Regions from separate parts of the Serratia proteamaculans genome, predicted to be linked through region 3. Evidence: predicted binding sites of a transcription regulator. Region 3 holds the regulator's gene; each other region holds the start of a gene.

Region 1 (2,202 bases), 4.3 Mb from region 3:
ATAGATCGACTTGTCGTCGGCCACGCCGGTACCTATGGCATTGGCCAGCACCACGTTGCCGGTGCGATACACCGACAGCAGCCCCGGCACGCCGAGCATCGAGTCCGGGCGGAACGCCAGCGGATCGAGGAAGGCGTCATCGACCCGACGGTAGATTACATCCACCTTGCAGGGCCCGGCGGTGGTGCGCATAAAGACCGCGCCGTCCTTGACGAACAGATCGGCGCTTTCCACCAGTTCAACCCCCATCTGCTGCGCCAGGAAGCTGTGTTCGAAATAGGCACTGTTAAAGCGGCCCGGCGTCAGCACCACCACGGTGGGATCGTTAATCGGCGAGCTTTCACGCAGGGTTTGCAGCAGGTGCGACGGGTAGCGTTCTACCGGTGCGATACGCTGCTGGGCAAACAGTTCCGGGTACAGGCGCATCATCATCTTGCGGTTTTCCAGCATGTAGGACACGCCGGATGGGGTGCGCAGATTGTCTTCCAGCACGTAATACTGGCCGTCGCCGCCGCGCACCATGTCTACACCCACGATGTGCGCGTAAATATTACGGTGCAGGTCGACCCCTTGCATGCAGGGCTGGTACTGATCGTTGGCCAGCACCTGTTCTGCCGGAATGATCCCGGCTTTCAGAATATGCTGTTGATGGTAAATATCGTGCAGAAAGGCGTTGAGCGCCTGGACGCGCTGGCGAATACCGCGATCGAGCATCGCCCATTCGTCGGCAGGAATGATGCGCGGCACGCTGTCGAACGGGATCAGCCGTTCTGCGCCATCATCCTCACCATAAACGTTAAAGGTAATACCCACCCGGTGAAACAGCAGTGCAGCCTCTTCCCTTTTGCGCTGAATGGCCTTTTGATCGGCCTGTTGCAGCCAATGCCAGTAAGCTTCGTAGTGGCCCCGGTGTTTACCCTCAGCCAGAAGCATCTCATCAAAAAACGGTGAAGCAGACAGATCGATATTCAGCATCGTCACCTCGTCGACATTGCAGGCTGTAAACCGATCCAGCATAAAATGTGCCAAGGTGATAAAGGAGCGTAAATGGCGCGAAAACGCCGGGTTGCGGTGGGAAACAGCCCGCTTTCGGTGCAGCCGACCCGGCCACCGCCTTAAAACGGGGCAAAACTGCGGCGCGTGCCTCAGACTCTAAACCCAGCAGTGGATGCCTCGAAGACAGAATGAAAAGTGCGTTATAAAATTGAAGCCGTATTTCTAACGCCTTAATTTATAAAAGCATTCAAGGGACTGATAATGCCGCATGATTTTAATGTTCAGGAGCTGGGACAAAGGGTATTAGCAACAACCAATGAAATCTTTGCTGCCGGTGAACATAACATTCGGGTGCAAATGTTAACCGCAGAAGATTTGGAATGGTGCATTGTGCAGACGCGCCAACAGCCTGAAAATCAGCGTATCCCTTGGGCGTTGAGCGGAGCGGTGCTGGATAATCCCGATGCTTTCAGATTTAGCTTTAAAATTCTGGATGCGGATCAAAGGCCGGCTGGTGCCTGTATATGTCAGTTTTGCCCCGCGACAGGCAATATGCCTGCGGTGCTCAATGTTGAAATGCTGCAAAATCTCCACATCCAAGACTCGTGTCTTGATGGCAATACCTTTCGCTTTGCTCTCTATGCAGCCGTGTTGTTCATGGTCGAAACCCAATGCGTAGGCTTGCGGCTAATATCACCGATCAATGCGAGAGTCGCTGATTACTACATCAATGAACATCACTTTATTGATATCACCTCAGGTGATAATGGCATTCTCTATCGTGATGCACAGGCTTTATTCCAATGGTTTATCGAAGACTCAATCCGTCCAGATTCATCGGCCTCGGTTGATGCTGCACAATATTTGAGCGACAATGATGACCTGCTGACGGGATTATAGGGGGTGATATGGTCATTAAAACTACAGGTCGGATTGTAGCGGAAACTGCTTTCTATGAGCTGGAAGTGTATAAAGCCGAAGGGGAAGGGCTGACAATGGTCAAAACCTATAGCTCTGAGGAGATTAACAGCCTGACGCCACGTGGGAGGGCAATTACCGCCTCACCTGAGGATGTGATAGCGGTTTTGAAACAAGCAGCCAAGCACATTAAACCTCAAAATGATCCGATTATCGAAGCTGCCGGTGGTATCCGTCGAAACCGAACCCATAAGTAATCAGCAATGGCCGCAATAGCGGCCATTAGAT
Region 2 (2,202 bases), 3.6 Mb from region 3:
ATCCTGCAGCAGGCGGTGGTGGCCGGTGAGCGTATTTTCGAACTGATGGATCGCAAACAGCAGAGCTACGGGGCGGACGATCGCCCACTGGAGAGCGGCCGTATTGATATTGACGACCTGAGTTTTGCCTACCGTGATGACAAAAAGGTACTGCAGCATATTTCGCTGTCGGTCCCTTCGCGTGGCTTTGTGGCGCTGGTCGGCCATACCGGCAGTGGTAAGAGCACGCTGGCCAACCTGCTGATGGGCTATTACCCGGTTGATCAGGGTGAAGTGCGTCTCGACGGACGTCCCCTGGCCAGCCTTTCACACCGGACTCTGCGCCAGGGTGTCGCGATGGTGCAGCAGGACCCGGTGGTGATCGCCGAGTCAGTGCTGGCCAACGTCACGCTGGGACGCAATATCAGCGAAGAGGCGGTTTGGCAGGCATTGAAAACGGTACAACTGGCCGAGTTGGTGCGCAGTTTCCCGCAGGGCATTCATACCCGGCTGGGCGAACAGGGCAATAATCTGTCGGTGGGCCAGAAGCAGCTATTGGCGATGGCCAGGGTGCTGGTACAGGCACCGCAGATCCTGATCCTCGATGAGGCCACCGCCAACATTGACTCAGGCACGGAACAAGCGATTCAGCGGGCGCTGCGTTTGATCCGCGAACACACCACGCTGGTGGTGATCGCTCACCGTTTGTCGACCATTGTGGATGCCGATTCGATTCTGGTGTTGCACCGGGGTCAGGCGGTCGAGCAGGGCAACCATCAGCAACTGCTGGCGCAGCAGGGGCGTTACTACCAGATGTATCAACTGCAACTGGTGGGTGAAGAGCTGGCTGCCGCAAACCGCGAAGAAACACAAACTGCATAATGTCAGAGGCCGCTTTAGCGGCCTGAGTTTGACGATAAAGCTGTCTTTGAGCCTGAGATACCCGGGCCTAGCGCACCGAGGGGCGCTCCGGCGGACAAGCCGCTACGACCCCTTCGGCACGCTCTCCCTAATAACGGGCTTTGTCAGCGGCCTCTTTCTTTTCCACCACGCACCACAAACTGGCATCGCCGCGTTTTAAATCCCTTTCTCTGCACTTTTTCGACGCGTCACGCACCAAAATAGTGCGCAATATTTAATCAATTCCCTGTGCGATAGCGCGTCGTTGGCTCATCGCAGTGCACCCGATTGCCGTCCTGCCGGTTAATTTGCTGAATTAGCGTACAAAACCATTTGTGGCATAGCCTTTGCTTTATAAGACTCGTACCAGGGGTGAGTTTGGGCTTAATTCGTGGAGGGGCAATATGAAGCTGGTGACCGTGGTGATTAAACCATTCAAGCTGGAGGACGTGCGTGAAGCCCTATCCTCTGTAGGTATTCAGGGGCTGACCGTAAGCGAAGTAAAAGGCTTTGGTCGCCAGAAGGGACATGCTGAGCTCTATCGCGGAGCTGAATACAGCGTCAACTTCTTACCTAAAGTAAAAATCGACATTGCTATCGCTGACGATCAGTTAGATGAAGTGGTTGATGTCATTAGTAAAGCGGCCTACACCGGCAAAATCGGTGACGGCAAAATTTTCGTTGCCGAATTGCAACGTGTCATTCGCATTCGCACCGGCGAAACAGACGAAGCAGCACTGTAATCACTGGCTCAGTAAAGTAATGGGGATGGATTGATAATGAAAAAACTTTTATCCATGTTGGGCCTGAGTACGGTAACCATGGTTCCTTCTTTGGCACTGGCCGCTCCGGCGGTCGCAGACAAGGCGGATAACGCCTTCATGATGATTTGCACCGCTTTGGTGCTGTTCATGACCCTGCCGGGTGTCGCGTTGTTTTACGGTGGTTTGCTACGTTCCAAAAACGTGCTCTCCATGTTGACCCAGGTGACCGTCACCTTTGCACTGGTGTGCGTACTCTGGGTGCTTTATGGCTACAGCCTGGCCTTCAGCGAAGGCAATGCGTTCTTCGGCGGTTTCCAGACGGCGATGCTGAAAGGCATTGGTATCGATAGTGTCACCGGAACCTTTAGCCAGATGATCCACGTGGCGTTCCAGTGTTCATTCGCCTGTATTACCGTGGCGCTGGTCGTGGGCGGCTTTGCCGAGCGCATCCGCTTCTCTGCGGTGGTGATCTTCGCGGCCATCTGGTTCACCATCTCTTACCTGCCGATTGCCCACATGGTGTGGGGCGGCGGCTTCCTGGCCGCTGATGGCGCGCTGG
Region 3 (2,202 bases):
TTATCGACATTAAAAAAATTATCGAGCACTTGCGTGACAGCGGCCTGGGCGTGCTGATCACCGACCATAACGTGCGCGAAACGCTGGACGTGTGTGAACGCGCCTATATCGTCAGCCAGGGCAAACTGATTGCTCACGGCACGCCGGATGCTATTCTGGCCGATGAGCAGGTGAAACGCGTTTATCTGGGCGAAGAATTCCGCCTCTGAGTGCCAGCGCGTCCTGATGGACGACTGTTAACGGAAGTAGACTGAAGATTATGAAGCAAGGTTTGCAACTCAGGTTTAGCCAACAACTGGCCATGACCCCCCAGCTCCAGCAGGCTATCCGCCTGCTGCAGTTGTCCACGCTTGAGCTCCAGCAGGAGATACAGCTGGCGTTAGAGAGCAACCCATTGCTTGAACAGACCGATCTGCACGAAGAAGTCGACGCCAAAGAGACCGTCGAAACCGAAGGTTTGGATACCCGCGAGGCGCTGGAACAGAAGGACATGCCCGAAGAGCTGCCGCTGGACGCCACCTGGGATGAAATCTACACCGCCGGTACGCCATCCGGTACCCGTACCGATTACAGTGACGATGAACTGCCGGTGTATCAGGGCGAAACCACCCAGACCCTGCAGGACTACCTGATGTGGCAGGTGGATCTGACGCCGTTCTCCGATACCGATGCCGCTATCGCCACCTCGATCGTCGACGCCGTTGATGACACCGGCTATCTCACCGTGCCACTGGAAGACATTCTGGAGAGCATCGGTGACGAGAATGTGACAATGGACGAAGTCGAAGCGGTATTGAAGCGCGTACAGCGTTTTGATCCGGTTGGCGTCGCCGCGCGCGATCTGCGCGATTGTCTGCTGGTTCAGCTTTCCCAGTATGCCAAAGACACGCCATACCTGGCTGAAGCACGCCTGATCATCAGCGAACATCTGGACTTGCTGGCTAACCACGACTTTCGCAGTCTGATGCGAACAACCCGCTCAAAAGAAGATACACTGAAAGAAGCGATGCAGCTGATTCAGTCTCTCGATCCGCGTCCGGGCCAGTCGATCAATACCGGCGAATCCGAGTACGTGATCCCGGACGTGTTGGTGCGTAAGGTGCAAGATGTTTGGACGGTTGAGCTCAATAGCGACAGCATTCCACGCTTGAAGATCAACCAGAAGTACGCCGCAATGGGTAACAGCGCGCGTAACGACAGCGACGGCCAGTACATCCGCAGCAATCTGCAGGAAGCAAAATGGCTGATCAAAAGCCTGGAAAGCCGAAACGACACCCTGCTGAAAGTCTCACGCTGCATCGTCGAGCAGCAACAGGCGTTCTTTGAACAGGGTGCTGAATTTATGAAGCCCATGGTGTTGGCGGATATCGCCCAGGCCGTGGAGATGCATGAATCGACAATTTCACGCGTGACCACGCAGAAGTTTTTGCACAGTCCGCGCGGCATTTTCGAATTGAAATATTTCTTCTCCAGCCATGTGAATACCGACAGCGGAGGCGAAGCTTCCTCTACGGCGATCCGGGCAGTAGTGAAGAAAATGATCGCGGCGGAAAACCCCGCCAAACCGCTCAGCGACAGCAAGCTGGCTACCCTGCTCTCCGACCAGGGGATCATCGTGGCGCGGCGTACCGTCGCCAAGTACCGAGAGTCTTTGTCCATCCCGCCGTCCAACCAACGTAAACAGTTGGTTTGACCTCTATTGAGAAGGAAGACATTATGCAGCTCAACATTACCGGACACCACATCGAAATCACCGAACCTTTGCGTGAGTTCGTGAACACCAAGTTCGCTAAACTCGAACAGTATTTTGATCGCATAAATCAGGTGTATGTCGTTCTTAGTGTGGAAAAAGTGCAGCAGATTGCGGAAGCAACGGTGCACGTGAATGGAGGCGAGTTGCACGCCACCTCGGAAGACGAGAACATGTATGCCGCAATTGACAGCCTGATCGACAAGCTGGCACGTCAATTGAACAAACATAAAGACAAACTGAAACAACACTGACATTCTGGGCCGTTTCCGTCAGCGGGTACGGCTCAAACGTAGCCTCGGCCATCGGCGCGTTACCTGTATGGGTATCGCGCCGATAAGCCATCAAGGGTTAAACAAGGCGAAAAATCACCTCACAAGCCTCCTGCTTGCTGGTGTGGTTTTAAGTGAAGATGAGATGAACAACGAAACAATGCAATTAAGCTCGGTGTT
Region 4 (2,202 bases), 2.1 Mb from region 3:
CCTCGTGAACCATTTGCGCATCCAGGTGACAACCTTTCCCGGTATTCACCTGAATCGCTGGGACGCCGGTGGCACGAATGCGTTCTGCATCGTTAGTGGTTTGCTGGTCACCTTCCACCACCGCGCACGGATGCCGACCACGCAGCCGCAGCAAGGTTTCTGTCAGCAGCGTGGTTTTGCCGGAGCCGGGGCTGGAAACCAGATTCAGCGCCAGAATATGTTGCCCGGCAAAATATTGCCGGTTACCTTCCGCCAGGCGATCGTTTTTATCCAGTACCCGGGTTTCAATTTCCAGCATCCGGCGCTGGCTGATGCCCGGCGCATGGGTGCCCGCCAACCCCAGGCCGTAATGCAGATCGCCCTGCACATTGCGTTGCGGGCGGAATGGCACCTTCACTTCCCCTTCAATCGTCAGTTCGCCCTGATCACATCCGCAGGTACTGCACATAGTCGTTCCCCTCTGTTATTCAATTTCCAGACGTTTTATCTGCAAACCATCATCGGCCTGCACCCGCAGGTTGCGCCCGGAGCAGTGTGGACAAACCAGCACCTGCGGCATCAGTAACTCGACGTCGGCCTGGCAGTCATAACACCAGGACAGCGCTTTCTGTTCGATCAGATGCAGTTCGCAGCCTTCGGCCAGGGTGTCGCGGCACACCATGTCAAAGCAGAACCTCAATGACTCCGCTTCGACACAGGAAAATGCGCCAATCTCGAACCACACCGCGGTAATACGCTGCGCATGATGTTGGTTAGCCTGTTGCTGCATTATTTCCATCGCATGTTGGCACAAGGTTATTTCGTGCATCCGGCCTCCGGTAATGGCGATAAAACGCGTTATTTACCTCACATTGCAAATAGGGTGCCAAGTCGCCAATGACATATTTGTCGAGCGTCATGTCATCGTCAGTGATTAACCCGTTTATTGCCTAACCGGCTGGCGGGTTAATTTAATCCTGATAATTGAATTAAAAGGAAATAATGAAATTTACCGGAGCTTGGCACGCTTTATGCTTTAACTCGCTGACCCGGAGCTATTTCGACAACGACCATCAATATTGAGTGACGACAATGAGTACAATCAGTGAAGTAACCAGTCAGGCCGATTATATCGCCAACAAAAGCAACCGCCTGATGGCGCAGTGGCAGACTTACCACAGCACACTGGTCAAGGCGGTGACCACCACCAAAAAGAAGATTAATCATCAGTTTACCTACGGGCAGGAAAACGATCTGCGCTTTGTCCTGTTCAACCACTTTACGGTCAGTATCCAACTGAGCGAGGGCTTTTACAGCCGTGATATTTGCTACCGCATTAATCTGGCCACGGCCCATGAGCCGGAAAACTTTGCCCCATTCGCCCATGCCACGCTGGATGAAAATGGCAATATCGACGGTGTAATAAACAACCGCGATATGCAGGCGGTATTTGATCATTATCTGGATAAGATCGCCGTTATTTATCAATGCCTGTTTGATTCCCTGCATGACGGCCACGCCATTCATGATGCACTGAAGAAAATAACCTTACCCGTCTGACCGTCGGCGTTAATCACCGACAGAAAACTGTCGAAGCGTCATTTTTTACTGACGATTTCGTCATAAATGACGAAGCAAGGAGTGTGCATGAACCGCTTTATTATTGCGGACCCCAAATTGTGTATTGGCTGCAATACCTGTATGGCCAGTTGTTCTGCGGAACACCGGCAACAAGGTTTGCAGGCATTACCCCGCTTGCAGGTGATACGTAACGCCCGCGACTCGGCCCCGGTGATGTGCCACCAGTGTGAGGATGCTCCCTGTGCACAGGTATGCCCGGTCAACGCCATTCGTCATCAGGATAACGCCATCGTACTGAACGAAAGCCTGTGCATCAGTTGCAAACTCTGCGGCATTGCCTGCCCGTTCGGGGCGATTGGCTTCGGCGGCAGTAGCCCATTGGCGATCCCCAGCGACTGCAACACCCCGCTGGCACTGCCGGCGGCCAAGGCACCACGCCCGATCAGCGCCTTCCTGGATTGTGTGCCCGGTGTGCGTGCCGTGGCGGTGAAGTGCGATCTCTGCGACTTCAGCCCCGAAGGCCCGGCCTGTATCCGCACCTGTCCAACCCAGGCTATCCGGCTGGTCACTGACCGGGACGTACGCAACGCCAGCGAACAGAAAAGGCGCAACGCCATGCAGGCGCTCAGCGCCGAGTTGCCG

Evidence for each region. The regulator sigma-54, encoded in region 3, starts transcription at its own class of promoters, with help from an activator protein. The targets are predictions, from matches to a motif close to GTTGGCACANNTTTCGCTNT.
Region 1: the regulator sigma-54 is predicted to act here: its motif matches at 1,011-1,030, upstream of QOT07_RS02250 (circularly permuted type 2 ATP-grasp protein).
Region 2: the regulator sigma-54 is predicted to act here: its motif matches at 1,214-1,233, upstream of glnK (P-II family nitrogen regulator).
Region 4: the regulator sigma-54 is predicted to act here: its motif matches at 851-870, upstream of hypA (hydrogenase maturation nickel metallochaperone HypA).

The regions. Positions count from the first base shown of each region.
Region 1 covers NZ_OX461105.1:489,943-492,144, forward strand. The annotation lists gene QOT07_RS02250 (circularly permuted type 2 ATP-grasp protein) at 1-975, opposite strand, end outside; gene QOT07_RS02255 (hypothetical protein) at 1,258-1,896, shown strand; gene QOT07_RS02260 (hypothetical protein) at 1,905-2,171, shown strand.
Region 2 covers NZ_OX461105.1:1,145,504-1,147,705, forward strand. The annotation lists gene smdB (multidrug efflux ABC transporter permease/ATP-binding subunit SmdB) at 1-861, shown strand, start outside; gene glnK (P-II family nitrogen regulator) at 1,284-1,622, shown strand; gene amtB (ammonium transporter AmtB) at 1,659-2,202, shown strand, end outside.
Region 3 covers NZ_OX461105.1:4,793,948-4,796,149, forward strand. The annotation lists gene lptB (LPS export ABC transporter ATP-binding protein) at 1-209, shown strand, start outside; gene rpoN (RNA polymerase factor sigma-54) at 260-1,693, shown strand; gene hpf (ribosome hibernation promoting factor) at 1,717-2,004, shown strand; gene ptsN (PTS IIA-like nitrogen regulatory protein PtsN) at 2,168-2,202, shown strand, end outside.
Region 4 covers NZ_OX461105.1:2,673,311-2,675,512, reverse strand. The annotation lists gene hypB (hydrogenase nickel incorporation protein HypB) at 1-448, opposite strand, end outside; gene hypA (hydrogenase maturation nickel metallochaperone HypA) at 464-808, opposite strand; gene hycA (formate hydrogenlyase regulator HycA) at 1,072-1,539, shown strand; gene QOT07_RS12515 (4Fe-4S dicluster domain-containing protein) at 1,627-2,202, shown strand, end outside.